2 linked regions of the Phreatobacter stygius genome follow. The protein of the gene in region 1 interacts with the protein of each later gene in a pairwise test. Links are inferred from orthologs where the notes say so. Each region holds a gene or a part of one and is shown on either strand. Other genes may lie near its edges. The genes, in order: E8M01_RS29770 and dnaA.

Region 1 (16,710 bases):
GATGGCGGGCCGCTCCGCCGTGAATCTGGATCATCTCGGGAAGGCCCCCTGCCCGAACCGTCAGGCTCTCTAACACAGGCCTAAAGGTTTTGCCAGCGCGCCTCCGAAACGCCAAAATAATGAATTATATCATGGCCATGCCGCCATTGACGTGGAGCGTCTGGCCGGTGACATAGGCCGCTTCCTCCGAGGCGAGATAGACAACGGCGGCGGCAATTTCATTCGCCTTGCCGAGCCGACCCGCCGGAACACGCGTCAGGATCGTCTCCTTCTGCTTGTCGTTGAGGGCATCCGTCATGGCCGTTTCGATGAAACCGGGGGCCACGCAGTTGACCGTCACGTTGCGGCTGGCGACCTCGGCCGCAAGCGCTTTCGACATGCCGATAAGGCCGGCTTTCGAGGCTGCATAATTGCCCTGGCCGGGATTGCCGGTGACCCCGACCACCGAGGTGATCGAGACGATCCGGCCCCAGCGCTTGCGCATCATCAGCTTGGTCGCGGCCCGGGTCAGGCGGAAGCTGGCAGTCAGGTTGACTGCGATCACCTGGTCCCACTCCTCGTCCTTCATCCGGATGAACAGGTTATCGCGGGTAATGCCGGCGTTATTCACAAGAATGTCGAGCCCGCCCATCGCCTTGTCGGCAGCCGGCACCAGCGCCTCGACCTCTTCGATCGACGACAGGTTGGTCGGCAGGACATGGGCGCGCGCACCAAGAGCCGCCGCCAGTTCGTCGAGTTTCTCCCGGCGCGTGCCGGACAGGGCAACGGTTGCGCCGCGCGCATGGAGCGCTGCCGCCACCGCGCCGCCGATGCCGCCGGTCGCACCGGTGACGAGCGCCGTCTTGCCAGTCAGATCGAACATGGGAGCACCTCTTATCCGCGCGAAGCCTTGAAGGCGGCGATATCGTCGGGCGAACCGATGGCGCTGCCGGTGGCGCCCTCGGCGATCCGCTTGACCAGGCCCGACAAGACCTTGCCGGCGCCGATCTCATAAAAGCTGGTGACGCCGAGCCCGGCCATGGTCGCCACGCATTCGCGCCAGCGCACCGTACCGGTGACCTGTTCGATCAGTCGCCGGGTGATCTCGGCGGGATCGGCGATCGGCTGGGCCAGGACATTGGCGACAACAGGCACCATCGGCGCCTTGGCCGGCACGCTGGCCAGCGCCGCCGCCATGGCGTCGGCGGCCGGCTGCATCAGCGCGCAATGAAAGGGGGCGGATACGGGCAGCGGAATGGCGCGTTTGGCGCCGCGTGCCTTGGCCAGTTCGCAGGCGCGCTCGACCGCCGCCTTGTGACCGGAAATCACCACCTGGCCGGCGCCATTGTCATTGGCCGCCTGACAGACCTCGGTCTCGGCCGCTTCCGCCGCGATCGCCACCACCGCGTCGAACTCCAGGCCGAGAATCGCTGCCATGGCACCGACGCCGACCGGGGTTGCCGCCTGCATGGCCTTGCCGCGGATGCGCAGGAGCCGCGCCGTGTCGCCGATCGAAAAACTGCCGGCCGCGGCCAGCGCCGAATATTCGCCGAGCGAGTGGCCCGCGACATAGGCGACGTCGCGCGACAGGTTCAGTCCGGCTTCGGCTTCCAGCACCCTGACGACGCCGAGCGACACCGCCATCAGCGCCGGCTGGGCATTCTCGGTCAATGTCAGCGTCTCGATCGGCCCGTCCCAGATCACCGCCGACAATTTCTCGCCGAGCGCATCATCCACCTCGGCGAACACCGCACGCGCCGCGGGAAAGGCGTCGGCCAGGGCCTTGCCCATGCCGACGGCCTGGCTGCCCTGGCCGGGAAAGGTGAAAGCAACGGTCATGAAACCCTCGCGCGCTGCGTCAAAGTCGCGGCGAACTCGCATCGGGTCGCTCAAGAGTCAAGCAAGCAGTCGCCCGAATGCCGGGAAAACCTGTCGATTGGACAAGGGCTTCGCCGGCCACTTGCCGGGGGCATCGTGATTAGGTTATGTTATAGTATTACATATATAGGAGCCTTCATGCTTGCCGGTCGTTCCGATCCTCGCCTGCCCGTCACCGTGCTTTCCGGCTTTCTGGGCGCCGGCAAGACCACTCTCTTGAACCATATTCTCAACAACCGTGAAGGCCGGCGCGTGGCGGTCATCGTCAACGACATGTCGGAGGTGAATATCGACGCCGACCTCGTCCGCGACGGCGGCGCCAACCTGTCGCGGACCGACGAAAAACTGGTCGAGATGACCAATGGCTGCATTTGCTGCACCTTGCGCGACGACCTCCTGAGCGAGGTCAGGCAGCTCGCCGAGAGCGGCAAATACGAGTACCTGCTGATCGAAGGCACCGGCATCGCCGAGCCGCTGCCGATCGCCGCCACCTTCTCGTTCCGCTCCGAGGACGGCGAGGCGCTGGAGGACATCGCCCGGCTCGACTGCATGGTCACCGTGGTCGACGCGATCAATCTCCTGAGGGATTTCGGCAGTCATGACGTCCTGGCCGATCGCGGCGAAACGGCCGATGAAGGCGACGAACGCACCTTGGCGGATCTCCTGACCGACCAGATCGAATTCGCCGACGTGGTGATCATCAACAAGATCTCCTCGGTCGACACCACCCAGCAGGCACTGGTCGAAAAGATCGTCCGCGCGCTCAATCCGGACGCGCGGGTCATCACGGCCGATTTCGCCGCGGTGGCACTGGCCGAGGTGCTCGACACCGGCCGCTTCGACAAGGACACGGCCGAGACCCATCCGCTCTGGGCCAAGGAGCTCTATGGTTTCAAGGACCACGTGCCGGAAACCGAGGAATATGGCATTTCATCCTTTGTCTATCGGGCCGCCAGGCCGTTCGATCCGGTGAACCTCGACGCCTTCCTGAAGGCGACCTGGCCTGGGCTGATCCGCGCCAAGGGCCATTTCTGGCTGGCGACGCGGCCGGACTGGTGCGGCGAACTGTCGATCGCCGGGGCGGTCTGCCGCACCTCCGCCATGGGCTTCTGGTGGATCGCGGTGCCGAAGGCGCGCTGGCCCGACAGCGACGAATGGCGGGCCATGCTGAAGCGCCACTGGCACCCGGTCTATGGCGACCGCCGCCAGGAACTGGTGTTCATCGGCGCGGGGCTCGATGAGGAGCGCATGCGCGCGGCGCTCGACGATTGCCTGGTCGGCCGCGCCTCCGACACCCGGTTCGATGCCGCCGAGCACGCCGACCGCGCCGATCCCTTCCCGGCCTGGCGCAGCCAGGCCCAGGCTGCGTGAGACGTTTTGCCTTGAGCGTCTCCGTTTTTCACCGCGTCATGGCCGTGCCTGTCACGGCCATCCACGTCTTCCCCGGTCAAGACCGCGCGTGAACGCTTTAGCCTTGAACGCTTTGGATTTTCGCGTATAAGGCCGCCTTCGCTTCGATCGGCTGGTGGCTGAACGGGTGGCAGGTTCGCCTGCAGGGGGTTCTTAGATCCCCCGTCATCCGGTGTCTCCGCCTTCGAGAATTCTGTCGGGCCTGTCCAGGGCTTGAGGGGCTTCGCGCCGAAGAAGCGTCATTTCGAACGAGGAGACAGGCCGAATGCCTCTCTATGAGCACGTGTTCCTGGCACGCCAGGACGTTACTGCGCAGCAAGCCGAAGCGCTTGCGACGCAGTACAAGGACGTTATCGAAGCCAATGGCGGCTCGGTTCCCAAGACCGAGTCCTGGGGGCTGAAGTCGATCGCCTTCCGCATCCGCAAGAACCGCAAGGCCCACTACACGCTGATGAACATCGACGCGCCGCATGCAGCGGTCGCCGAGATGGAGCGTCAGATGTCGATCAATGAAGACATCCTGCGCTTCATGACCGTCAAGGTCGAGGCTCTCGAAGAGGGCCAGTCGGCCATGCTGCAGAAGCGCGACCGCGATGACCGCGGCGAGCGCGGCTTCGGCGATCGTGGCTTCGGCGGCGGCGGCGGCTTCGGCGGTCGTGACCGTGGATTTGGCGGCGGCGGCGGTGGCGACCGCAGCGGTGGTGGCGGTGGCCCCCGTCGTTTCCGTGACCGTGACGGCAGCGATGTCGAACCGGTTGTCGAAGCTGTTGCGACGGAGGAGTGATCATGACGGCCGCATCGACGACATCGACCGGTGGTGGCGCGCGCCGCCCCTTCTTCCGCCGCCGCAAGACCTGCCCGTTCTCGGGCCCGAATGCGCCGGTCATCGACTACAAGGACGTGCGTCTGCTGCAGCGCTACATTTCCGAGCGCGGCAAGATCGTCCCGTCGCGCATCACGGCGGTGTCCGCCAAGAAGCAGCGCGAGCTCGCCCAGGCGATCAAGCGCTCGCGCTTCCTCGGCCTGCTGCCTTACGTGATCAAGTAATCAGAGGCGTGATTAAGTAATCACCCGATGAGACTGCCGGCGGGACGCCCCGCGCCCCGCCGGTTCGACTGAAGAACTATGTGATCGTCGGCCGGACGGATGACCCGTCGCGGCTGAAGTTGGGGTCAAGCCCCCTAACCCTCGGGATCGAGCGGGACAGCTGACGATGGGACCGACCCTCGCCATTGCCTTCGGCGCCGGACTGGCGTCCGCCCTCCTCTTCGCGACTCTCGCGTCGGGGAACCCGCTGGCTATCGTCCTGTTCTATTTCGCGGCCCTGCCCGTGCTGATCGCAGGCCTCGGCTGGGGCCATTATGCCGGCGGCTTTGCCAGTGCCATCGGCGCGCTCGCGCTGTCGCTGGCGCTGCGCTCGCAGCTCGGCCTGTTCTTCTTCTTTTCGATTGGCCTGCCGGCCTGGATCCTGACCTATCTGGCGCTCACCGTGCGGCCGCAGCCGACCGCGGCCGATCCGGCTGCGGTTCAATGGTGCCCGCCGGGCCTGCTGCTGTCGGTCATCGGCGTTTGCGCCGTCGCCTTGACCTTGTTCGGCATGGCCGTGCTGTTCGGGCTCGATTTCGACGCCTATCAGGCGTCGCTGCGGGCAGCGGTCGACCAGACGCTGCGCCAGATGACCTCGGCCGATGCCGAAACGCAGGCGACGCTCGCCGCCTTCATGACCGCCGCCGTGCCGGTGGCCGCCGCGATCGTCTGGACCTTCGTCACCGCGCTCAACCTGTTCGTCGCCGGCCGCATCGTGCGCGCCTCCGGCAGGCTTGCGCGGCCCTGGCCGGACCTGCCCTCGATGCGGCTGCCGCGCTGGATGGCCGGCGCCTTGCTCGCCGGGTCGCTGGCGTCTTTCGCGCCCGGGGTCATCGGCCATGTCGGCATCATCGTGATGGCGGTCGGCCTGGCGGTGTTCGCGCTCGCCGGTTTCGCGCTCGCCCATGACGTGACCCGCGGCTGGGGCATGCGCGGCTTCGCGCTCGGCCTGCTCTATGCGATCACCTTCATCATCGGCTGGCCGATGATCTTCGTGGCGCTCGCCGGTCTCGCCGACGTGCTTTTCAACCTGAGGGACAAGCGCCAGGCGCCGCCCTCGGCTCCCTCCAACACATGACATGCATCTGACAACACAAGGAGATTGAACATGGATGTGATTCTGCTGCAGCGCGTCGCCAAGCTCGGCCAGATGGGCGAAGTGGTGAAGGTGAAGCCGGGTTATGCCCGCAACTACCTTCTGACCCAGGGCAAGGCCCTGCGCGCCACCGAGACCAACCGCAAGAAGTTCGAGACCATGAAGGTCCAGCTCGAGGCCCATAACCTCGAACTGAAGAAGGATGCCGAGGCCATCGCGGCACGGCTGGACGGCACCACCTATGTGGTCATCCGCCAGGCTGGCGAGACCGGCCATCTCTACGGCTCGGTGTCGGCCCGCGATCTCTCCGAGGCGATCACCGCCGGCGGCGTGACGGTCGAGCGCTCGATGATTCAGCTCGACAGCCCGATCAAGGCCATCGGCCTGCACAAGGTGACGATCGCGCTGCATCCGGAAGTCGACGCCCATGTCACCGTCAACGTCGCCCGTTCGGTCGGCGAGGCCGAGCGCCAGACCCAGGGCGAGGACCTGACCCAGCGCGCCGAGGAGCCGACCTTCGAAACCTTCAATCCGGAAGATTTCCAGGACGGTGGCGAGGCTGGCCAGCCCGAGGCCTGAGCCGTCGGATCAAGCCGGCCGCCGGGTGGCGGCCGGTACCAAATGCAAAACGCCCGGCTGCGAAGCCGGGCGTTTTTCGTTTGGGCCGTCGGGCGCTGGACTGCGCCCTCGCCCCGAACTTTGGGATCAATAGCGCGCGATGATCGGTTCGACTGCCATCGGCGGCGCACCGAACAGGTAGCTCACGCCAACCCGGATGGCATGGGTTTCGATCCGGTTGTTGATGTCGGACGAATTCGGATTGATCGAGCAGGCCGCGGTGGCCAGGCAGCTCTTCGAGCCGTAATTGGTGTAGCGATATTCGAGACGGGCCGACCAGTTATAGGAGAACTTGTGCTCGATGCCGGCGCCGATGGTCCAGCCGAAACGCGTCGAGTTGTATTTCACGACATGGCCGACGAAGCCCTGGCAATCATCGAGAACGGTACAGGCCTTGAAGTTGGCGAAGGCAAGACCGCCGGTCATGTAGAACAGCGTCTTGTGATGGGTCCAGCCGAGACGGGCGCGGACCGAGCCTTGCCAGTTGGACTGGAGGCGCTGCTGATAATGGTTGCCGACGCCGAAATCCGGATTGGAATTGTACCAGGACGACTGGATCGCACCCATCGGGCCTTCGAAGTCGGCTTCGATGCCGAACAGCACTTGATTGAACAGGCGCTGATAGCCGGCATGGAGACCGTAGCTGAAGCGCGTATTGGCATAGTCGTAGTCGAAGTCGTAATGCATCACGCCATTGCCATCGGGCCGCTGCGCGCCGGTGGCGTCGCTATGCGAACCCCAATTGCGCTGCGACTGCAGGCCGACCTGACCGCCGATATAGAAGCCGCTCCATTTGTCGACATAGCTCGGAGCAGCAGCAATGACTTCCGAGCCTCGGAGCGCTGCTCCGCCGAGGTCGGCCGCCTGAGCCCCGACCGCTGTGAAGGCCGCTAGGGCGACCATGGGTAATGCGACACGCTTGAACATGGGAGCGCCCCTTCACGAATGAGTAACCGCTTGTGCGGATGGCAAAGGGATCGCATGGCAGAGTTAACGTTGGGTTTCCGTATTAGGTAAAAAGGTGATTTCGCCGCGACATCTATGGGGTCCGAGTCGATTTCTTGCCCAGGGCTTGCGCCACCGGGCGCGGCGGGCCGGGCGCGAACAAGCCGGCGGCGTGTCAACCGGCAAAGCGTTCGCCTTTCCGGACCTGTGAGAATCGGGGACATTGCGGTCTCACCGACCGCCGCCAAAAAACGCTTCGCGCGGGCTGGTCCCAAGCCTGCTAGAGACGGGGTCCCCTGAACTCTCCAGCCGAAGTCTGAAACGCAATGGCCGCCCTGCCCGCCCTGATGCCTGTCGGCTCCACCGACCTGACGTTTCGCCAGGCGCCACAGAACATGGAGGCCGAGCAGGCGCTGCTGGGCGCGATCCTGGTCAACAACGAGGCGTTCTACCGGGTTGCCGACTTCCTCGATTCGAAACATTTCTTCGACCCGCTGCACCAGAAGATCTACGAGACCACCGCCTCGCTGGTCCGCAGCGGCAAGCTCGCCACGCCGATCACGCTCAAGACCTTCCTCGATCCCAATATCGACATCGGCGGATTGACGATCGTCCAATATCTGGCGCGGCTGGCCGGTGAAGCCACCACCATCATCAATGCCGAGGATTATGGCCGCTCGATCTATGACCTGGCGATTCGCCGGGATCTGATCCAGATCGGCGAAGGCATGGTCAATGTCGCCTATGACGCGCCCGTCGACATGCCGCCGCGCACGCAGATCGAGGATGCCGAGCGCAACCTGTTCGCGCTGGCCGAGACCGGCCGCTATGACGGCGGCTTCCAGCGCTTCACCGACGCGGTGGCGCGGGCCCTCGACATGGCGGGCCAGGCCTACCAGCGCGACGGCCACCTCTCGGGCATTTCCACCGGCCTGCGCGACCTCGACAAGACGCTCGGCGGCATGCAGCCCTCCGACCTCGTCGTGCTGGCCGGCCGCCCGGCCATGGGCAAGACCGCGCTCGCCACCAATATCGCCTTCAATATCGCCAAGGCCTACAGGTTCGAGGTCGAGGCCGACGGCACGCACAAAACCACCAATGGCGGCATTGTCGGCTTCTTCTCGCTGGAAATGAGCTCCGACCAGCTCGCCACCCGTATCGTGGCCGAGCAGGCGCAGATTTCCTCCTACAAGATCCGCCGCGGCGACATCCAGGAAGACGAGTTCTACCGGCTGACCGAGGCGGCGCGCGAAATCCAGGCCATTCCGTTCTACATCGACGACACCGGCGGCCTGTCGATCTCGCAGCTGACCGCCCGCGCCCGCCGCCTGAAACGTCAGCGCGGCCTGGATTTCATGGTGGTCGACTATCTCCAGCTCCTGTCCGGTTCGTCGAAGAACAACCAGAACCGGGTGCAGGAACTGACCGAGATCACCACCGGCCTGAAGGCGCTGGCCAAGGAGCTGAACGTGCCGATCCTGGCGCTGTCGCAGCTGTCGCGCCAGGTCGAATCGCGCGACGACAAACGTCCGCAGCTCGCCGATCTTCGCGAATCGGGCTCGATCGAGCAGGACGCCGACGCCGTCATGTTCGTGTTCCGCGAGGAATATTATATTCAGAACCGCGAACCGAAACCGGGCACCGAAGAGCATATCAAGTGGCGCGACGAGATGGCCCGGCTGCACGGCAAGGCCGAGGTGATCATCGGCAAGCAGCGTCACGGCCCGACCGGCACGGTGACCTTGCAGTTCGAGGCGAACGTGACGCGGTTCTCGGATCTCGCCGAAGAGGACCACCTGCCCCAGAGGCTGGAATAAGGGCTGGAATAGCACCATGAGCGGCATGTCCGACGTTCCGGCCGACGAGGCCGGCGCACGCTTGACCGTCGATCTCGGCGCCCTCAAGCGCAATTACCAGGCGCTCGCCGCCATGACCGCCGGCGCGGAATGCGCCGCCGTGGTCAAGGCCGATGCCTATGGCATCGGCATCGAGGCGGCCGGTCCGGCGCTGGCCGCCGCCGGCGCCCGCACATTCTTCGTGGCTCATCTCTCGGAAGCCCGGCGGTTGCGCGCCGTGCTGCCGTCGGCCGCCATCTACGTCTTGAACGGCCTGTTCGGCGAGGCGCTCGCAACCTATGCCGACCACCAGCTGCGGCCGGTGCTCGGCAGCCGTGACGATATCGAGCGGTTCAGCGCCTTCTGCAGCCAGACGGCCAGGCGCTGGCCGGCCGCCATTCATGTCGATACCGGCATGAACCGGCTCGGCCTGGACCTGGCCGAGGCGGCGCTGCTGGCCGAGCCCGGACCTCATGCGCTGGCCTTCGAGCCGGCGCTGCTGATGAGCCATTTCGCCTGCGCCGACGAACCCGGCCACCCGCTGACGGCAAGGCAGGTCGACCGCTTCGCCCAGGTGCGCGGGCTGTTCCCGGGCGTGCCCGGCTCGCTCGCCAATTCCGCCGGCTGCACGATGAGCGCGGCGCGCCACGACCTCGCCCGGCCGGGCGTCGCGCTTTACGGCGCCCGCTACCGGGCCGACCGTGCGCCGCTCGAGCCGGTGGTCCGCCTGGACGCGCCGCTGGTGCAGGTGCGCGAGGTGCGCGCCGGCGACACGGTCGGTTACGGCGCGACCTGGAGCGCGTCGCGGCCGAGCCGCATCGGCATCGTCTCGGTCGGTTATGCCGACGGCTATCTGCGCTCAGCCGGCACCACCAACCATCAGGCCGGAGCCTATGCCAGGGTCAATGGCGTGACCTGCCGGCTCGCCGGGCGCGTCTCGATGGACCTGATCGCCATCGACGTGACCGATGCCGGCCAGGCGGCGCCTGGCGACACGGTGACCCTGATCGGCGACGGGATTGGCGTCGACGACGTCGCCGAGGCCGCCGGCACGATCGGCTACGAGGTGCTGACCAGCCTTGGGCGGCGCTATAACAGGCGCTATACCGGAGGCTGATTCCAGCTCCAGCAGGCTCCATGGCGCGCAACATCACGTCTTTCGTCTGTCAGTCCTGCGGTGCCAGCTATGGCCGCTGGCAGGGCAAATGCGAGAGCTGCGGCGCCTGGAACACGATCGCCGAGGAAAATGTCGGCACCGGCGTCGGCGGGACGCCGGCCAAAGGCTCGGCCAAGAAGGGCCGCACCTTCGCGCTGGCCGGCCTCGACGGCGTCGGCGATCAGGCACCGCGCACCGAAACCCAGGTCGGCGAACTCGACCGGGTGTTCGGCGGCGGACTGGTCAAGGGTTCGGTCATCCTGATCGGCGGCGATCCCGGCATCGGCAAGTCGACGCTGCTGATCCAGGCCTCGGCCCGGCTCGCCCGCATGGGCCACCGGGTCGTCTATATCTCCGGCGAAGAGGCGGTCGACCAGGTCCGGCTGCGCGCCGAGCGGCTCGGCCTGACCGCCTCGCCGGTCGAGCTCGCGGCCGAAACCAATGTCGAGGATATCGTCGCCACCCTGTCGGAAGGGCCGACGCCGCGGCTGGTGGTGATCGATTCGATCCAGACCATGTGGACCGACAAGGTCGAGAGCGCGCCGGGCACGGTCAGCCAGGTCCGCTCGGCCGCCCAGGTGTTGATCCGCTACGCCAAGAAGTCCGGCGCGGCGGTGATCCTGGTCGGCCATGTCACCAAGGACGGCCAGATCGCCGGCCCGCGCGTGGTCGAGCACATGGTCGACGCGGTGATGAGCTTCGAGGGCGAAGGCGGCCATCATTTCCGCATCCTGCGCGCAGTGAAGAACCGCTTCGGCCCGACCGACGAGATCGGCGTGTTCGAGATGACCGGCAAGGGCCTGCGCGAGGTGCCGAACCCGTCGGAACTGTTCCTCGCCGGCCGCGACCTCGGCGCGCCGGGAACCGCGGTCTTTGCCGGCATGGAGGGCACCAGGCCGGTGCTGGTCGAGATCCAGGCACTGGTCGCGCCCTCGACGCTGGGCACGCCGCGGCGCGCCGTGGTCGGCTGGGACCCGGCGCGGCTGTCCATGGTGCTGGCGGTGCTCGATGCCCATTGCGGCGTCCGGCTCGGCAGCCATGACGTCTACCTGAATGTCGCCGGTGGGCTGCGGATCGCCGAGCCGGCGGCCGATCTGGCGGTGGCGGCGGCCCTGGTGTCGTCGCTGACCGGCGCGGTGATGCCGGCCGACGCGGTCTATTTCGGCGAGGTCAGCCTGTCCGGCGCGGTCAGGCCGGTGGCGCAGGCCGCGGCGCGGCTGAAAGAGGCCAAGAAGCTCGGCTTCACCAGGGCCGTGGTGCCGGAAGTGGCGCGCGGCGAAGCCGGCGAGCCGGGGCTCGGCACCCAATCGGTCAACAACCTTTCGACGCTGGTCGCCGACATCGCCGCCTCCGGCGTCGGCGCGCGCAAACCCAAGGCCGTCGCGAACGAATAGGCGGCTCGGCTTTGAGATTACCGCTTCGAGGTCAGGGCGGCCGGGGCGCGGATCCGATGGGATCTGCGACGGGAGCGCCTGGGCTGAATGCGTGGATGGCCGTGACAAGCCCGGCCAAGACGAGAAGCGGCGTCGACGGAAGCACACCGGATCGCCGGTCGCGTAGACCAGCAGGCCAGGACAGCGCGAGCCCCACATCGTCTTGCCCGGGCTTGTCCCGGGCATCCACGACTTGCCGGCCTTGCGGCGGCCGCGGCGCAGGCCCGTAAGGATCCGTCACGGGAACAACCGGGCTGAATTCGTGGATGGCCGGGACGAGCCTGGCCAAGACGAGACGTGCCGGCCGGCTCACATGCGCTTGCCGGCACGGGTCCGGGATCAGCGGTCCATCGGAATGCCGGATGGACCTGCAACGCCACCGATCAGGCGGCTGGATTACCGGCGCGATTTGCCTGTGGTTGACGGGGTGACGGCAGCCGCATGCCTCGCTATAAGCGCGTGATCGCGCGGCCTGTTGCGACTCGCGTCAGTCATTTTGCTTGCCCGGAGCCCTCCCCGATGCCGGTCACCTATCTCGACATTGGCCTCGCCGTGATCATGCTGATTTCAGCTTTGCTCGCGATGGTCCGTGGCTTCGTCCGCGAGGTTCTGTCGATCGCCTCCTGGGGCCTGGCGGCGCTCGCCACGTGGTGGGCCTTCCCGCGGCTGCTGCCGCTCGCCCAGACCCAGGTGTCGAACGAACTGGCGGCCAAGGCGATCGTCATCGCCGGCGTGTTCCTGACCGTGCTGGTGGTCGTCTCGCTGATCACCATTCGCATCTCCGACGCCATTCTCGACTCCAAGATCGGCGTGCTCGACCGCACCCTCGGCTTTGCCTTCGGCCTGGCCCGCGGGCTGGTCATCGTGGTGGTCGCCTTCGCCTTCTTCACCTGGCTGGTGCCCAACACCAACCGGCCGGACTGGGTCGCCAAGGCCAAGTCTTACGCGCTGCTCGACAGCACCAAGGACTGGCTGATCGAGAAATTGCCGCAGGACATCGAAGGTTCGGATATTCTGCGCCGGCTGAACCGCTCGCAGCAGCCCGCCGCCGATGCCGCGGCGCCGCCGGCCGCACCGGGAACGGCTCCCGCGGCGCCGCCGGCCCAGCCGCAGCCGCGTCGCCCATAGGGCGATGACTTGGCGATAAAAGCCTGTTCGGGCGGCGCATGGCCGCCGTGCATGGGGTGGAAAGGACTTTCTAACCGGCGCATCGCCCCGCATATGACGTGACGGGGCGACGATCGGAGCCTTCGGGACGCTGATGCGATCGATCCGGATCGAATCGGGGCCCGTATTTCTGTTGGCCACGAGATCGAACCGGCGCCCGCTTCCGGGCCCCGGCGATGTCGTTCTTGGACGAGGACACCATGACGCGATCCCTGGAGGTGCGCCTCCACGAGGCGGACCTGGAGCATCAGCGCGAGGACTTCGACCCCCAGACCCTGGATGACGGGGCCTTCGACAGTGAAGCAGACCGGCTGCATGAGGAATGCGGCGTCTTCGGTGTCCACAACCATCCGGATGCCGCGGCGCTGACCGCGCTCGGCCTGCACGCCCTGCAGCATCGCGGCCAGGAGGCCGCCGGCATCGTGTCGTTCGACGGCGCCCGGTTCCATTCGGAACGTCGGCTCGGCCTGGTCGGCGACAATTTCTCCAAGCGCGAAGTGATCGAACGCCTGCCCGGCCAATCGGCCATTGGCCATACCCGCTATTCGACCACCGGCGGCACCATTCTGCGCAACGTCCAGCCGCTGTTCGCCGAGCTCGAGACCGGCGGTTTCGCGGTCTGCCACAACGGCAACCTGACCAATGGCCTGACTCTGCGCCGCCGGTTGATCGCCGACGGCGCGATCTACCAGGCGACATCGGACACCGAAGTCATCCTGCACCTGGTCGCCCGTTCCCGGCGCAACCGTTTCACCGACCGGTTCATCGACGCGCTCGGCCAGATCGAGGGCGGTTATGCCTTTGTCGGCATGACCAACAAGAAACTGATCGGTGCCCGCGACCCGCTCGGCATCCGGCCGCTGGTGATCGGCGAGCTCGGCGGCAAATATATCCTGACCTCCGAGACCTGCGCGCTCGACATCATCGGCGCACGCTTCGTGCGCGAGGTCGCCGTTGGCGAGGTCGTGGTCATTTCCGACCAGGGCCTGGAATCGATCATTCCGTTCCCGCAGCGCAAGCCGCGCCCGTGCATCTTCGAATATGTCTATTTCGCGCGGCCGGACTCGATCGTCGACGGCAAGAATGTCTATGGCCTGCGCAAGCAGATCGGCGCGACCCTGGCCAGCGAAGCGCCGGTCGAAGCCGATGTGGTGGTGCCGGTGCCCGATTCCGGCGTGCCGGCGGCGATCGGCTTCGCGCATCGGTCGGGCATCCCCTACGAGCTCGGCATCATCCGCAACCACTATGTCGGCCGCACCTTCATCCAGCCGACCCAGACGGTGCGTGAGCTCGGCGTGCGCCTGAAACATTCGGCCAACCGGGCGGTTGTCGAGGGCCAGCGCATCGTGCTGGTCGACGACAGCATCGTGCGCGGCACGACCTCGCGCAAGATCGTCCAGATGATGCGTGATGCCGGCGCCCGCGAGGTGCATTTCCGCATCGCCTCGCCGCCGATCAAGTTTCCCGACTATTACGGCATCGACATGCCGGACCAGGACAAGCTCCTGGCGGCGCGCATGTCGCTCGAGGAGATGAAGGTCTATCTCGGGGTCGATTCGCTCGCCTTCATCTCGATCGACGGGCTCTACCGGGCGCTCGGCGAACCGGGCCGCGACCCGGTGCAGCCGCAGTTCACCGACCACTATTTCACCGGCGACTACCCGACGCCGATCACCGACCTGGTCAGCGAAAGCGCCAAGCAGCTCTCGCTGCTCGCCGAAGCGAGCTGAGACGCCATTTCCATGACCGACAAGCCCCTTTCAGGCCGGGTGGCCTGCATCACCGGAGCCTCGCGCGGCATCGGGCGCGAGACCGCCCTGCTGCTCGCCGCGGCCGGCGCCCATGTGGTGGCCGTGGCGCGCACCCAGGGCGGCCTGGAGACGCTCGACGATGCGATCCGCCAGATCGGCGGATCGGCGACGCTGGTGCCCCTGGACGTCAAGGACGGCGATGGCCTGGATCGCCTCGGGCTCGCCATCCATGAGCGTTGGGGCAAGCTCGACGTGCTGGTGGCGAACGGCGCCATTCTCGGGCCGATCTCGCCGCTCGGCCATATCACGCCGAAGGAATGGGATCACACTGTCGCGGTTAACCTGACCGCGCAATGGCGCTTGATACGTTCGTTCGATCCGCTGCTGCAGCAATCCGATGCCGGCCGCGCGGTCTTCGTCTCGTCCGGCGCGTCGTGGCGCAACCGGCCGTTCTGGGGCCCCTATTCGGTGACCAAGGCAGCGCTCAATTCGCTGGCTTTGACCTATGCGGCGGAGACCGAGAACAGCCCGATCCGGGTCAACCTGTTCAATCCGGGCCCGATCCGCACCAGCATGCGGGCGCAGGCCATGCCCGGCGAGGACCCGGCGACGCTGGAGGGCCCGGAAGGCCCGGCGCGCGCCATTCTGGCGCTCTGCCTGCCCGACGTGACCGAAACCGGCAAGATCTACGACTATCCGACCAAGACGCTGAAAGCGTTCCAGGAACCGGCCTGAGGCGTGCGCAAAGCCTCGCCCGCTTGCGGGAGAGGGTGGCCGCGGAGCGGCCGGGTGAGGGTCTGAAAAGGGCCCGCCCATCATTTCGGTGCGCAATGCGCGTCGCGCATCGACGCAACCACCCTCACCCGCCGGCTCCGCCGGCACCCACACCCCAAGAAGACGTGGGCGAGGGTTGACGCGTGACGACGTGCTGGCCTCACGCCGCCTGCGACAAGCCCTCGGTCCCGTCGTAACGCTGCTGCGCCGCCACGACGTCGGCAAGGTGGGTTTCGGCCCAGAGGCGCAGGCTGTCGACCGCCGAATAGAGCGTCCGGCCGAGCTCGGTGATCGAATATTCCACGGTCACCGGCACGGTCGCGAAGGCCTTGCGGCCGACCAGGCCGTCGCGCTCCAGGCTCTTCAGCGTCTGCGACAGCATCTTCTGCGAGATGCCGTCGATCCGCCGGCGCAATTCGTTGAAGCGCAGGGGCTCGCTGGCGAGCAGGAGCAGGATCAGCACCGCCCATTTGTCGCCGACGCGGTCGAGCACCACGCGGGTCGGGCATTTGCCGTCGAAAACATTGGGGTCGCGCAAGACGGTTCCTCCGGGGTGACCACGTGACCTGAAAGTGCCTTCTTTACAGGTCGATGCTTCACGCGCACTTGGTATCCATCGGTTACTACCATATGGAGACCCTCCAATGAAAGTCGCTCTGATCGGCGCCTCCGGCAATGTCGGTTCCCGCCTCGTCGCCGAACTCGCCCGCCGCGGCCACAGCGTCACGGCCATCGCGCGCGACCCGTCCAGGATCGCCGCCGCCAGCGGCGTCACCGCCGTCAAGGCGGACGCGGATTCCCCGGAAGCGCTGGCCAGGGCGATCGCCGGCCATGACGCGGTGATCAGCAGCGTGCATTTCACCGCATCCGACCCGAACAAGCTGATCGCGGCGGTCAAGGCGGCCGGCGTGCCGCGCTACCTGGTGGTCGGCGGCGCCGGCAGCCTCGAGGTTGCGCCGGGTGCGCGCCTGGTCGACCAGCCGGCCTTTCCGGCCGCCCACAAGAGCGAAGCCCTGGCCGGCGGCGCCTTCCTCGAGCTGTTGAAGGCGGAACCGGCCCTCAACTGGACCTTCCTGTCGCCTTCGGCCCTGTTCGTCGCCGGCGAGCGCACCGGCAAGTTCCGGCTCGGCACCAACCAGCTGCTGGCCGACGCCGGCGGCAAGAGCTGGATTTCTTATGAGGACTATGCGGTCGCGCTGGTCGACGAACTGGAAACGCCGGCCCATCAGCGCCAGCGTTTCACCGTCGGCTACTGAAATACCGCCTCCCGATCCGGCCGCTAGTAGATCTTGCGGCCGGTGTCGGCATAGGGATTGTCGGTCTTCTTCAGGTGGAAGCGGATCGGCGTCCCCTGCATGTCGAAGCTCTCGCGCAGGCCGTTGACCAGGTAGCGCAGATAGCTCTCCGGCAAGGCTTCGGGGCGCGAGCAGAAGGCGACGAAGGTCGGTGGCCGCGTCTTCGCCTGGGTCATGTAACGCAGCTTGATACGCCGCCCGGAGACCGCCGGCGGCGGATGATGGTCGATCGTCTCCTGCAGCCAGCGAACCAGCTGGCTGGTCGAGATGCGCTTCTGCCACGGCAC
Region 2 (6,001 bases), 2.8 Mb from region 1 along the record:
GTGCGCTGCACATGCGAACAGCTTTCAACCCCGGTTTGGCCGATTGCGCAAGCGCCGCTTCGCCGGTTGCGGCATTCCGGGCTGATTTCGTCGGAATCAACGGCTTGCGCGGGTCGGCTGCGCGGTCTCGGCATGCCGCCGAGCCTTGAATTGGCCACTGAAAGAGAGAAGAATCGCTTGGTAATTTTGCATGCCACCGGCCGGTGGGAGGAGTTCGTCATGTCTTTCGTCATGTCCAAGGAATGGCTTGAACGGCAATTGCGGGCGTCGCGCCGTTGCGCGGGGCCCGGTCTCTTGGCTCTCGCAGCCGCGGTCGCGGTCGTGCCGCTCCTGCTGACCGCGCCGGCTTCCGCCGATCGCTTTGGTGGTGCGCCTGGAGGCGATCGGTTCCAGATCGAGGATCCGCGCAACCGGGTGACGGTCTCGGTGCGTACGGTGCCGGTCGGCGCCTTCTGCGTGCGGGCGGTGGAAGCGGTCGGCTATGATCCGAGGCTCAATCAGCGGCTTTACCACGTCCGCTTCAATTCCGGTGTCATGGCGAGCTTGGGCGTCACCGCTTACGAGAACGCACTGTCCAGCGCCCGCACCGAGCGCGATGCCGTGCAGGGGCTGGAATATGCCCAGCGCGACGCCGCGCCGTTCCGGCGCAACCCCGGCGATTGCATCTGAGCGCCGGGACGCACAAGGCCCTGATCGACGACCGCCCGATCGATGGCGGTCTGACGAGCGCAGTCGAGGCGCGCCGGGCATGAGCGGTCGCGGGTGATCCACCCGCGACGCAACATGGCTTTCGGGCTCAGTCGTTGAGCCGGCGCTTCAAGACTTCCACTTCTTCGTTGAGCGCCGGATCCTGGCCGACCAGGCCTTCGATCTTGCGCACGGCGTGCAGTACGGTGGTGTGGTCGCGCCCGCCGAAGCGGCGGCCGATCTCCGGCAAAGACCGGAGCGTCATGGTCTTGGCCAGATACATGGCGATCTGACGCGGGCGGACCACGGTGGCGGTGCGCCGCGACGACAGGATGTCGGAGCGGCTGACATTGTAGTGCTGCGCGACGATCTTCTGGATTTCCTCGATCTTGACCCGGCGCGGCTCGGCGACCCGGACGAGGTCGCGGATCGACCGTTCCGCCATCTCGATCGTCACCGGCTGGTTGGTCAGCCGGTTGGAGGCGAGCAGGCGATTGAACGCGCCGTCGAGGTCGCGGCCGTTCTGGGTCACATGTTTGGCGACATAACCGAGCACGGCAAGGGGCACGTCGAAACCCTGGTGCTGGGCCCTGGCCTGGTTCAGCTTCTGCTTGAGGATGTCGAGCCGGAGGTTCTCGTCGAGCCCGCCGATTTCGACCGTCAGGCCGCCGGCCAGCCGCGAACGGACCCGCTCGTCCAGGTTCTCCAGGTCCGACGGCGGCCGGTCGCCGGCCACCACGACCTGCCGGCCGGCATCGATCAGAGCATTCAGCGTATGGCAGAATTCGGCCTGGGTCTGCTTGCCCTGCAGGAACTGCAGATCGTCGATGATCAAAAGGTCGATATTGCGCAGCGCCTCCTTGAAGGCGATCGCCGTCTGGTTCTTCAGCGAAGCGACGAAGCCGAAGGTGAACTTTTCGGCGGTGAGATAGAGAATGCGCCGGCCGGCGGCCTGGGCGGTTCCGGCAATGGCCTGCAACAGGTGGGTCTTGCCGAGGCCGACGCCGGCATGGATGTAGAGCGGATTGAACAGCACGCTGTCGGTGGTGCGCGACTGGGCGACCTGAAGCGCCGCGGCGCGGGCGAGCGTATTGGACCGGCCCTGCACGAAGCTGTCGAAGGTCAGGCGCGGATCGAGCGGTGAGCCGCCGAGCGCGTCGCTATGGCCATTGATGACGGGAGCCTGGTCGGGCGTGCGGGCGCCGGACTGGATGATCGGGCGGACGCTTTCGGGGGCGGCCTTCGGTTTCAACGGCACACGGTTGGTGACCGCCGAGCGCACCATCATGTCGATACGGATCGGCTGCGCGGCCTCCTCGCTCCAGCGCGCGATGATGCGGTCGCGATAATGATTGTCGATCCAGCTCTTCAGAAAGCGGGTCGGCACCGACAGGCGCACGGCGTCGTCTGCGGCATGATCGATCTCGATGCTCTTGAACCAGCTGTTGAACACGTCCTCGCCGAACTCGGCACGCAGGCGCCGGCGCACCCTTTCCCAAACTGCGCCCGCACGCATGGCGTCGCTCATGGTCTCGGTCTTGTCTTCGGTCAGGTCACGGACAAGTTCGGGGGTGGCGAACACGAGATTCTCCATCGTCGGTATGCGGCAATTAGCAGGGCGAAACGCGGTGATCCTGGTCGAGGATCGGAACGGCAAGAAAGGCGCTAGGCAATCAAGTTTGGATCCAGGGCAATCCGTCGACCTTCCACCCCGCCACACGGCCACGGTGACCGTCGGCGTCGGGAGGGCCTTCAAAGCCACCGGCCACATTGAAACAGCTGACATGGCCGGCATTGGTCATGGCGATGGCGGCAGCCTTCGAACGAACGCCCGACCGGCAGATGAAATAGAGTGGCGCATCCTTGCCGACGCCGCGTTCGGCCAAAACCGCATCCAGCTTGGCGGCGAAATCGGCGTCGATCTTCATGGCCGGAAACACCTGCCATTCGCTGCGGATCGGCTCCTTGCCCGCAGCCTTCAGGTCGGGCAGGCCGACATAGGCCCACTCGGCGGTCGTGCGCACGTCGACGAGCTGGGCCGATGCATCCTGCACCAGCGTTTCCAGGCAAGCCCGCGGCGTTACGTCCCCGGCATATCCGGCATCATTCAAAGACGACATGTGACCCCCATGCGAACGTCATTGCGCCCGCATGCCTCATTCCAAATGGTTCATTCTTGTTCAGGAGATCGATCGCCGCTTAGTCTTGACGCCGCTGCAGCAACCGAACCACGAAGTCTCAACAATTTTTCTAAAGTTTTACCTGGATTATTTTACCCTCGAAGAGGGACAAACTTTCCGGCCCCATCCTTCGATGGGCTGTTACTTCAGATGTTTCGTGAAACTCGAAGTGGCCCCCCCGAGTGCTTTGAACGATACACAGCGCCCCCGGCCTGGGCAACGGATTTCAATTAAGAAATGGTAAATGGCGCGGCCTTGACAGGCTACGCGTTTTCGGCACGCGATGAGCCGGCTTTCAACCCACTGACGAATCGTTGAAATCCGAATCCCGACAAGGTCGACTTGGACGCGGGCGAGACAAAAATTCGCTTCGAACAGAGGTTTTGGGATACCTCCGGGCCGATCGTTGCGGATGCGATACAAACTGTCCCCTCTGCAATCAATTGATATTGCTTACTTTTTTCTGAGAGATCTTGAGCCGGATCACGGTCCCCTGGTTTCGCTTGAAACCAAAAATTTAGGTTGCATTGCTTCTCTCAATGCTGTGGCAAGGCCGCAACGGCTCCCTTACGGAACCCTCTTCTGTGGCGCTCGGCCGGGTGCGGCGCACAACAAAAACCCGGCCGCGAGGCCGGGTTATGTATGTCCTGCAATGGTTGCAGAGAATGAAGCGTCAGGCGCCGATCTTGGCGATCTGATGAGCCAGGCGCGAGACCTTACGTGAAGCGGTATTCTTGTGAAGAACACCCTTCTGGGCCGCGCGCATGATCTCCGGTTCAGCCGCCCTCAGGGCGGCCGTCGCGGCGGTCTTGTCGCCGCTGGCGATCGCCTCGTCGAGCTTGCGCAGGAACGTGCGCATGCGCGAGCGGCGCGACTGGTTCACTGCGGTGCGCCGTGCGATGACACGGACGGCCTTCTTGGCAGAAGCGGTGTTGGCCATGGGTTTCCTGTCCCGGTGGCTGGCGTCGACGGAGTCGCCGCCCGAAGAAAATGAGAGCGGCGGCACGAGGCCGCCACGGAGGGCGGTCTATACGCAAGAGGGTCCCGGTCGTCAACTGCAAACGGGCCGGCCCTGCGAAAATCGCGGGGGACCGGGGGCTGCCGCGCCATTAGAACAAGGGCCCCGGCCTTACCCAGGCGCATTCGAGACCCGATGGCCCAGTCGTCTCCCCGCAATTTTGGCATGGTCGTCTTCTGGATGGCCGGCTCGCTCCTGTCCTTCTGTGCGGTGGCCATCTCCGTGCGAGAGCTCAGTGCCAGACTGACCGTGTTCGAGATCCTGGCACTGCGCAATATCGGCGGCCTGGTCATTCTCGGCGTCATGGCGCTGGTCGCCCATGACCCCGGCATGCGCCTGAAGCCGGCCAAGCCGTGGATCCATATCCTGCGCAACGGTCCACATTTCGCTGGCCAGGGGCTCTGGGCCTATGGCCTGACGGTGCTGCCGCTGACCACGGTGTTCGCCATCGAGTTCACCACGCCGGCCTGGGTCGCGGTCTTCGCGGTCATCTTCCTTGGCGAGCGGATGAACGCCTCGCGCCTGGTCGCGCTGATCCTCGGCTTTCTCGGTGTCCTGGTGATCCTCAGGCCCGGCATGGACAGTTTCCGCCCCGAGGCGCTGCTGGTGGCCGCCGCCGCGGTCTGTTTCGGCATCCAGATCACCACCACCAAGTTTCTCACCGGCTCGAATTCGACCTGGACCATCCTGTTCTGGATGAACCTGATGCAATTGCCGCTGAATCTCGCCGCCGACGTGGCGATCGGCCAGCCGCTGTTCTTCCTGACCAAGCTCGACCCCGGTCTCTGGCTGCCGGTCGCCGGTATCTGCGTCTGCGGCCTGACCGCGCACTATTGCCTGACCAACGCCTTCCGTCATGGCGACGCCATTGTCGTCATACCGATCGACTTTCTGCGCGTGCCGCTGATCGGGCTGATCGGCTGGCTGATCTATGCCGAGCAGCCCGAGCTTGCCGTCCTGATCGGCGCGGCCGTCGTCGTCACCGGCGTTCTCATCAATATCTACGCTGAATCGCGCGCACGCACGTGAGGCCCGGGTGATCCAGGTGGCGGCCGGATCGCGCAGCGCCATTGCCTTGCCCCTTGCATCGGTCCCCCGGATCGGTTACGCAGGACATCAACTGCGGCACGGGCCGCATCTGTCGAGGGTGATTTTCGTGCCGATCGCGCGTGCTCAAGCACCGGTCCGCATTCGCGCATTCTGCGCCACCCCCTCGCTTTCGCTCCTTCTGCTTATCTGCCCCTGAGCACCGACAGGGCCATCAGGCCTTGGCGCTCAGGGGAAAATCGCCGCACCCGAACCATCGGGCCCGCGATGTCTTGCGCCTGCGGGCGCAGCCGCCGGCCAAGCCGCTGAGAAGGACCAAAGCCATGACGACGTCACCCAAGGACCGCGTCTTGATCTTCGACACGACGCTGCGCGACGGCGAGCAGTGTCCCGGCGCCACCATGACGCTGGACGAGAAGCTGCAGGTCGCCGACCTGCTCGACGAGATGGGCGTCGACATCATCGAGGCCGGATTTCCGATCGCCTCGAACGGCGATTTCGAAGCCGTCCAGGCGATCGCCGGGCGGATCAAGAATGCCACCGTCGCAGGCCTTGCCCGTGCCGGCATGGCCGATATCGACCGGGCGGGCGAAGCGGTGCGTCACGCCGTGAGGCCGCGCATCCACACCTTCCTGTCGACCTCGCCCGTGCATATGAAGCACAAGCTGCAAAAGGAGCCGGATCAGGTCCTGGAGATGGTCATCGCCTCGGTGGCGCGCGCCCGCAACCATGTCGGCGATGTCGAGTGGTCGGCCGAGGACGGCACCCGCACCGAGCACGACTTCTTGTGCCGTTGCGTCGAGGCGGCGATCAAGGCCGGTGCCACCACCATCAACATCCCCGACACGGTCGGCTATACCGCGCCGCACGAATACAAGGCGCTGTTCGAGATGGTCCGCGCGCGCGTGCCGAATTCCGACAAGGCGGTGTTCTCGGTGCATTGCCACAACGACCTCGGCATGGCCGTGGCCAATTCGCTCGCCGGCGTCGAAGGTGGCGCCCGCCAGATCGAATGCACCATCAACGGCATTGGCGAGCGGGCCGGCAATGCCGCGCTCGAGGAAATCGT

What was found.
Region 2: the proteins of E8M01_RS29770 (region 1) and dnaA interact in binary tests that used the Escherichia coli proteins (3 or more experiments, as listed by UniProt). The link is inferred for Phreatobacter stygius from one-to-one orthologs.

The regions. Positions count from the first base shown.
Region 1 is NZ_CP039690.1:6,287,271-6,303,980, reverse strand. Bases 6,666-9,583 are described here. They hold E8M01_RS29770 (replicative DNA helicase), read left to right. Parts: upstream 6,666-7,338; coding sequence 7,339-8,829; downstream 8,830-9,583. Other genes in these bases: alr (alanine racemase), read left to right, coding at 8,846-9,583; E8M01_RS29775 (outer membrane protein), read right to left, coding at 6,666-6,994. In the rest of the region: fabG (3-oxoacyl-[acyl-carrier-protein] reductase), read right to left, coding at 125-862; fabD (ACP S-malonyltransferase), read right to left, coding at 874-1,818; E8M01_RS29800 (GTP-binding protein), read left to right, coding at 1,996-3,228; rpsF (30S ribosomal protein S6), read left to right, coding at 3,533-4,051; rpsR (30S ribosomal protein S18), read left to right, coding at 4,054-4,314; E8M01_RS29785 (DUF2232 domain-containing protein), read left to right, coding at 4,481-5,431; rplI (50S ribosomal protein L9), read left to right, coding at 5,462-6,028; more of E8M01_RS29775, read right to left, coding at 6,155-6,665; more of alr, read left to right, coding at 9,584-9,964; DNA repair protein RadA, read left to right, coding at 9,985-11,397; E8M01_RS29755 (CvpA family protein), read left to right, coding at 11,956-12,564; purF (amidophosphoribosyltransferase), read left to right, coding at 12,804-14,333; E8M01_RS29745 (SDR family NAD(P)-dependent oxidoreductase), read left to right, coding at 14,346-15,089; E8M01_RS29740 (winged helix-turn-helix transcriptional regulator), read right to left, coding at 15,289-15,666; E8M01_RS29735 (NAD(P)-dependent oxidoreductase), read left to right, coding at 15,773-16,384; ribosome biogenesis GTPase Der, read right to left, coding at 16,408-16,710. UniProt on the Escherichia coli protein: The main replicative DNA helicase, it participates in initiation and elongation during chromosome replication. Travels ahead of the DNA replisome, separating dsDNA into templates for DNA synthesis.
Region 2 is NZ_CP039690.1:3,455,543-3,461,543, forward strand. What follows is about bases 1-2,909. They hold dnaA (chromosomal replication initiator protein DnaA), read right to left. Parts: upstream 2,204-2,909; coding sequence 797-2,203; downstream 1-796. Other genes in these bases: E8M01_RS16180 (hypothetical protein), read left to right, coding at 220-669; E8M01_RS16190 (rhodanese-like domain-containing protein), read right to left, coding at 2,361-2,741. Also shown: rpsT (30S ribosomal protein S20), read right to left, coding at 3,541-3,807; E8M01_RS16200 (DMT family transporter), read left to right, coding at 4,021-4,914; E8M01_RS16205 (2-isopropylmalate synthase), read left to right, coding at 5,256-6,001. UniProt on the Escherichia coli protein: Plays an essential in the initiation and regulation of chromosomal replication. Binds in an ATP-dependent fashion to the origin of replication (oriC) to initiate formation of the DNA replication initiation complex once per cell cycle.